Linked DNA regions of Hyalangium gracile. The protein of the gene in region 2 interacts with the protein of the main gene of each other region in a pairwise test. Links are inferred from orthologs where the notes say so. Each region holds a gene or a part of one and is shown on either strand. Other genes may lie near its edges. The genes, in order: dhaK and KY572_RS42065.

The links.
Region 1: the proteins of KY572_RS42065 (region 2) and dhaK interact in binary tests that used the Escherichia coli proteins (3 or more experiments, as listed by UniProt). The link is inferred for Hyalangium gracile from one-to-one orthologs.

Annotation. Positions count from the first base shown.
Region 1 is NZ_JAHXBG010000002.1:135,391-138,567, reverse strand. The notes cover bases 160-3,023. They hold dhaK (dihydroxyacetone kinase subunit DhaK), read right to left. Parts: upstream 2,161-3,023; coding sequence 1,159-2,160; downstream 160-1,158. Other genes in these bases: KY572_RS04140 (carbonic anhydrase), read right to left, coding at 2,509-3,023; dhaL (dihydroxyacetone kinase subunit DhaL), read right to left, coding at 524-1,153; ptsP (phosphoenolpyruvate--protein phosphotransferase), read right to left, coding at 160-498. Also shown: more of ptsP, read right to left, coding at 1-159; more of KY572_RS04140, read right to left, coding at 3,024-3,177. UniProt on the Escherichia coli protein: Dihydroxyacetone binding subunit of the dihydroxyacetone kinase, which is responsible for the phosphoenolpyruvate (PEP)-dependent phosphorylation of dihydroxyacetone via a phosphoryl group transfer from DhaL-ATP.
Region 2 is NZ_JAHXBG010000035.1:40,444-43,707, forward strand. The notes cover bases 78-3,028. They hold KY572_RS42065 (DNA gyrase/topoisomerase IV subunit B), read right to left. Parts: upstream 2,545-3,028; coding sequence 610-2,544; downstream 78-609. Other genes in these bases: KY572_RS42060 (PEGA domain-containing protein), read right to left, coding at 78-486; KY572_RS42070 (DNA gyrase/topoisomerase IV subunit A), read right to left, coding at 2,557-3,028. In the rest of the region: more of KY572_RS42060, read right to left, coding at 1-77; more of KY572_RS42070, read right to left, coding at 3,029-3,264. UniProt on the Escherichia coli protein: Topoisomerase IV is essential for chromosome segregation; it is the principal protein responsible for decatenating newly replicated chromosomes. It relaxes supercoiled DNA.

The DNA.
Region 1 (3,177 bases), on a different replicon or contig from region 2:
CAGCCCGTGAGCATTGGGCACGGTGACGCGCAGGACGTGCTCGGGCCCGCCGGTGGGTCGCGGCTGGGGCGGGGAGGGGACCGTCGCGGGCTCCACGAGCTGTTCCTGCTTGGCCCTCAGGGCCGAGCGGGCTTCCTCCGCCACCCGTTGCAAGGGTGCTCCCGTGCGCGCCAGCGCCGCCGCGGCGACCGCGCCCTCCACGAGGGGGGCGCCACAGAGCCGCACGCGCTCACGGTACTCGGGCGGGAGCAGGTCCAGGGCCAGCTCCGCATTCAGCACGGCGCTCCCCAGGTCCATGAGGACCAGGACGCCCGCGTCCGAGTACACGCTCTCGATCGCCTGCACCACCCGCGTGGCGTCGGTGCCCAGAGGCGAGTCCGGCCCCTCCAGCCCTCCGGCGGTGGCGATGCGAGCCTCGGGGCCGGCCATCTCCCGCGCCAGCTCCGCCACGCCCTCGGCGAGGAGCCGGCTGTGCGAGACGATGACGAGTCCTACCATGGCGCGGGCCTCGGAGCGGGAGGGCTCACCCCAGCGTCCTGGCGGCGCACTGGATCAGCAGGTGAGACGAAGTCGCTCCAGGATCCGCGTGGCCCGCGCTGCGCTCTCCCAGATAGCTGGCGCGGCCCTTCTTCGCGACCCAGGGGATGGTGGCCTGGCGGCCCTGATCGGCCGCGGTGGCCGCCCGGTTCAGCGCCTCCGCCAGCTCCACGCCCTGCCCGAGCGCCTGCTGGAGCGCCTCGAGCGCCGGCTGGAGCGCATCGACCATCGTCTTGTCCCCGGCCACCGCCTTGCCTCGGGACATGACGCCGTCGACGCCCGCCTTCAGGGCCTCGGCCAGCTCGGAGGGCGTCAGCTCCTGCTTGCCGGCAGTCCGCGCCGCCATCTGCAGGAACAGCGTGCCATAGAGCGGTCCGCTCGCTCCGCCCACGGTGGAGATCAGCGTCATGGCCACCGTCTTGAACAGGGTGCTGATGTCCTTGTCCGCCACGCCCGGCAGCTTGGCCAGCACGGCCTGGAAGCCCCGGTTCATGTTCTCCCCGTGGTCGCCGTCCCCAATGTCCATGTCGAGCTGGGTGAGCTGATCCTTCTGCTCGGCGAGGACGGCCGCGTACGCCTGGATCCACCGCGCGACGGCATCTCGGGTGATGGGCATGGCCGTCAGACTCCCCAGCGCAGGGCCGGCGTCTTCACCGGCGCGTCCCACAGGCGCGTGAGCTCCTCATCGAGCCGTAGCAGGGTGATCGAGCACCCCGCCATCTCCAGGGACGTGATGTACGAGCCCACCAGGTTGCGAGCGATCTTGATCCCCTTGGCCTCCAGGATCCGCGTCACCTCGGCGTACAGGATGTAGAGCTCGATCAGCGGCGTGCCGCCCATGCCATTGACGAAGGCCAGCACCGAGTCGCCGGACTTGAAGGGCAGATCGGCCAGGATGGGCTCCACCAGCATCGCGGCCACCTCGGAGGCCGGGGCCAGCTTGATGCGCTTGCGGCCGGGCTCGCCGTGGATGCCGATGCCCAGCTCCACCTCGTCCTCGCCCAGCTGGAAGGTGGGCTTGCCCGCGTGCGGCACGGTGCAGGAGGTGAGCGCCATGCCCATGCTGCGGCCCTGGGCATTCACCTTGCGCGCGAGGTCGGCCACCTCCTGGAGGGAGCGCCGCTGCTCCGCGGCCGCGCCGGCCAGCTTCTCCACCAGGACCGTCACCCCCACGCCGCGCCGCCCCGCGGTGTAGAGGCTGTCCTGCACGGCGACATCGTCGTTGGTGATGACCTGCTCCACCTGGATGCCTTCCGCGCGAGCCAGCTCCGCGGCCATCTCGAAGTTCAGGCAGTCACCCGTGTAGTTCTTCACGATGTGCAGCACGCCCATGCCGCCGTTGACGGCCTGGGAGGCAGCGAGCATCTGGTCGGGAGTGGGGGAGGTGAACACCGCTCCGGGGCAGGCCGCATCCAGCATGCCCATGCCCACGAACCCTCCGTGCATGGGTTCATGCCCGGAGCCTCCGCCCGAGACGATGCCCACCTTGCCGCGCACCGGCGCGTCAGCACGGACCAGGTAGTTCGGTTCGAAGTTCACCCGGACCAGATCGCCATGGGCGGCGGCCATGCCGCGCAGCGCATCGGTCACCACGTCCTGCGGACGGTTGATCAGCTTCTTCATGGAGCACCCCGCCACGGGCCTGGAGGCCCGCCCGATCCGTAGGACTATCAAAGACTGGGACCGGAGAGGCGGGAATCAGTCCTCGCCCCAGAGGAGCTCGGCTCGAGCTGGGTGATGATGGCGCGCGGGATGGTGGTCGGGGCTGATCCAACCCGCGCTCCCATGATGGGCGTACTGAACCCATCGTTTCGGCCCTGCAGCAGTGCCTGCCAGTCGACCATCGATTCCCTCCGGAGGGGAGACTATCTCCGGCTCGGGCTGGCAGCGAGGCGCTGTTCGGGCCTCGTCACGAGGCTCCCGCGATGAGCTCCGCGGGAGCCTGTCGAGACGATCCTTCAGGCGGAACCGTCAGGCGATGGAGGCGGAGGGATGCCCGTTGCCTTCCAGCTCCGCGAGCATCTGCTCGCCCTCGTTCTCGTCGATGGGGACGAAGGCCTCGCGACCCGGACGGTAGGCGTGCACCTGGGCGTTGCCGATGTCGAACCACCAGCCGTGCAGCCGCAGGGTGCCCGCCGCCAGGCGCTCGCGCACCAGCGGATAGGTCTTCAGGTGCTTGATCTGCTGGAGCACGTTGAGCTGGCTGAGCTGATCGGCCGGGGACAGGCCCTGACCCACCAGCCCGGGCTTCTCCATGGTCTGCAGCGCGGAGCGGCCCAGGCTCAGCCAGTCGCTGAGGTTGGGGGCGCGCTGGTCGACCTGGCCCGCCAGCAGCGCCTTCATGGCGCCGCAGGAAGAGTGTCCGCACACCACCACATCCACCACCGGCAGGTGCAGCAGGGAGAACTCCAGCCCCGCCGCCTCCGAGTGGTCTCCCACGGAGGTGCCGTGATCATCCGCCGGCGGGACCATGTTGCCCACGTTGCGCATGACGAAGAGGTCGCCCGGATCCATGGACACCAGGAGGTTGGGCACCACGCGGCTGTCGGCGCAGGTGATGAAGAGGCAGTCTGGCGTCTGCCCCTTGGCCAGCCGCGCGAAGGTGGCGCGGTACGGAGGAAGGCTGTGCCGCTGGAAGTC
Region 2 (3,264 bases):
GGAGAGCCGCTGCGGCTTGAAGGCTCCCGGATGCTTCTCATAGGCATCCGCCGCGGCGGTGAACTTCGCGGCGGCGGCCTCGGGATCCAGGTTGTCGTACTCCGTCTTCCCGGCCTCGTAGAGCGCGTCGGCCTCTTTCAGCGAGGCGGGCGGAGGAGGAGGGAAGGCCGAGGCCAGGTCCACGAGCTCTACGTCCGGCTTCGCGGCCAGCGCCCGGGTGAGCTCCTCCTGGATACGGGTGGCGGCCGGCTCGGCGTTGCTGGCGCGCGGGACGGCGAACACCACGAGCCCATTCTCGAGCACCTTCCGGGCGGGGGGCTCGGGGGGAGGCGGCGGCTCCGGCTGCGCCACGGGCTCGGGCGTCGGCTCGGGCGCGGGCTCCACCTTGGTGGGCGCCGGCTTCTTCTTGCCGCGGCGGGACGACTGGGCTTCAGCATTGACGCTCAGGGCGAGCGCCAGGAGGAGGAGGAGGCGAGCGGTGAACACGGCGGCGGATGCTACCCGAGCCTGCCCCCCAGACACCATTCCCCGGCGGGTGTCGGGCCATCCGCCCGATGACGGAGGGGGGAGCCATGACGGCCCGGCGCCCCTCCGGCACGGCTCAGCGGATCAGACGTCGAGCTCCTCGACGTCGCCGGCGCGCTCCATGATGAACTTGAAGCGCGCGCTCACGTCCTTGCCGAGCAGGTCATTGATGACCCGGTCGGTCTCCAGGGCGTTGTCGATGGTCACCTTGAGGCTCTTGCGGTTCTTGGGGTCGAGCGTGGTCATCTTCAGCTCGTCGGCGGTCATCTCGCCCAGACCCTTGAAGCGCATGATGTTGGGCTTGGCGTTGCCCTTGGCCTTCTCCTGGATGATGCGGTCGCGGTCTGCCTCGTCCAGCGCCCAGTACGTCTCCTTGCCGATGTCCACGCGGTAGAGCGGGGGCTGGGCGATGTGGACGGCGCCGCTCTCGATGAGCGGGCGCAGGTGCCGGTAGAAGAAGGTGAGCAGCAGCGTGGCGATGTGGTGGCCGTCGCTGTCGGCGTCCATCATCAGGAAGACGCGGCCGTAGCGCAGCTTGGAGATGTCGAAGTCCGAGCCGATGCCGCAGCCCAGGGCGCTGACGATGTCCTGGAGCTCCTTGTTGGTGGCCACCTTGTCGGTGGAGGCCTGCTCGGCGTTGAGCACCTTGCCGCGCAGCGGGAGGATGGCCTGGGTCTTCCGGTCTCGGCCCTGCTTGGCGCTGCCGCCTGCGGAGTCACCCTCGACGATGAACAGCTCGCTGGTGCCGGGATCCGTGGAGGAGCAGTCCGCCAGCTTGCCGGGCAGGTTGAGCCGGTGGCTGACGGCGGACTTGCGGCTGACGGCCTGGGAGGCGGCGCGGCTGGCCTCGCGCGCGCGGGCGGCGAGGATGATGCGGGCCACCACCGCCTCGGCGATGGACTTGTTGTCGTTGAGCCACTTCTCCAGCGCCGGGCGCAGCACGCCGTCCACCTGGGCGGTGACTTCCGGGTTGTTGAGGCGGCCCTTGGTCTGGCCCTGGAACTGCGGCTCCACCACGTAGACGGAGAGGATGGCCGTCATGCCCTCGCGGATGTCCTCCGCGGTGAGGGTGACGCCCTTGGGCGTCAGGTCATGCGTCTCGATGTAGTTGCGCACGGCCTTCACGACGGCGCCGCGCAGGCCCGCCTCGTGCGTGCCGCCCTGCGCGGTGGGGATGCCGTTGACGTAGGAGCGGATGGTCTCATCCGTGGCCTCCGTCCACACCAGGGCGGCCTCCAGGCGCACCCCGTTGTCGCGCGAGTGGTAGAAGCCGGTGCTCGCGGGCGGCACCACGGGCTTGGCGCGCTCGGCCACCCACCTGGTGAGGTACTCGGCGATGCCGCCGTCGTGCTTGTAGGTGACGTGCACGTGCGGGTGGGCCGTGTCGTCCTTCCAGACGACCGTCATGCCCTTGTGCAGGTAGCTCTTGGCCTCCAGCCGCTCGCGGATGAGCTCGGCGTCGAACTTCTGCTTCTCGCCGAAGATCTCCGGATCGGGCTCGAAGGTGATGGAGGTGCCGGTGCCGCGCACCGGGGCGCCGTCCGCCTTGAGCGGGCTGGTGGGCTTGCCGCGCGCGTACGTCTGGACGTGGCGCTTGTGGTCCTTCTTGATCTCCACCACCATCTTGCGCGACAGGGCGTTGACCACGGAGCTGCCCACGCCGTGCAGACCGCCCGAGTGGATGTAGTTGCCCTGCTCGAACTTGCCGCCCGAGTGAAGCGTGGTGAGGATGACCTCCACCGCCGGCTTCTTGTACTTGGGCATGATGTCCACGGGGATGCCGCGCCCGTTGTCCGTCACCGTGATGGTGCGCCCATCCTTGTGGAGCGTGACTTCCACGGTGGAGGCGTAGCCGTTGATGACCTCGTCCACCGAGTTGTCGAGGATCTCCCACAGCAGGTGGTGATAGCCCGCGCTGTCGGTGCCTCCGATGTACATGGCCGGGCGCTTGCGCACCGGCTCCAGGCCCTCGAGGACCTGGATGTCCGCACCTGTGTACGTGTCCTTCTTCGTCGCCATGGCGTCCCTCGACTACTCTTTCTTCTGCTCGGGCAGCGGGATGAAGGTGACGGGCCGCGTCACTTCCTTCACCGCGTCCTTGCGCGACATCTCGTGACCCTTGCCGCCGCGGCCCGTCACCTCGTACTTCGCCGGGTGCAGGCTCAGCTTGCGGCCCTTCTGCGTCTCGAACTCGATGGCCCTGTCCTTCTGGCCCGGTGGCACCGCGAGGAACTCCACCACGCGGTCCTGCTCCTCCACCTTGATGACCATCACGCCCTTGCCAGGGCCCTGCAGCTCGTTCACCTCGTTTGCCTTGCAGACCAGGGCGCTCGTCTTCTCGGTGAGCACCGCGAGCAGATCCTTCTCGCCCACCGGCTGCACGCCGATGATCTCGTCGCCCTCGCCCGTCTTGGCGTAGCGGCGGCCGGAGCGGGTGGACACCTCCGTGTGGCCCTCCAGCGCGAAGCGCAGGCCCAGGCCATCCTTGGTGACGGCGATGAGCTTCTCGGGCCTGGCCAGCCGCGTGTCCAGCGACAGCGCGCCGACGATGCGCTCGTTGTCGTCGAACTTGAACAGCTTCTGCACCGGATCGCCGTAGCCGGTGGAGGCCGGCACGTCGTTGAAGCGGGTGACGTAGGCGGCGCCCAGGTTGCTGAAGAGCACCAGGTTGGCCTTGAGGCTGCCGGCCAGCACCGTCATCACCGCGTCGCCCTCGCGCAGACGCGTGGTGGACGGATC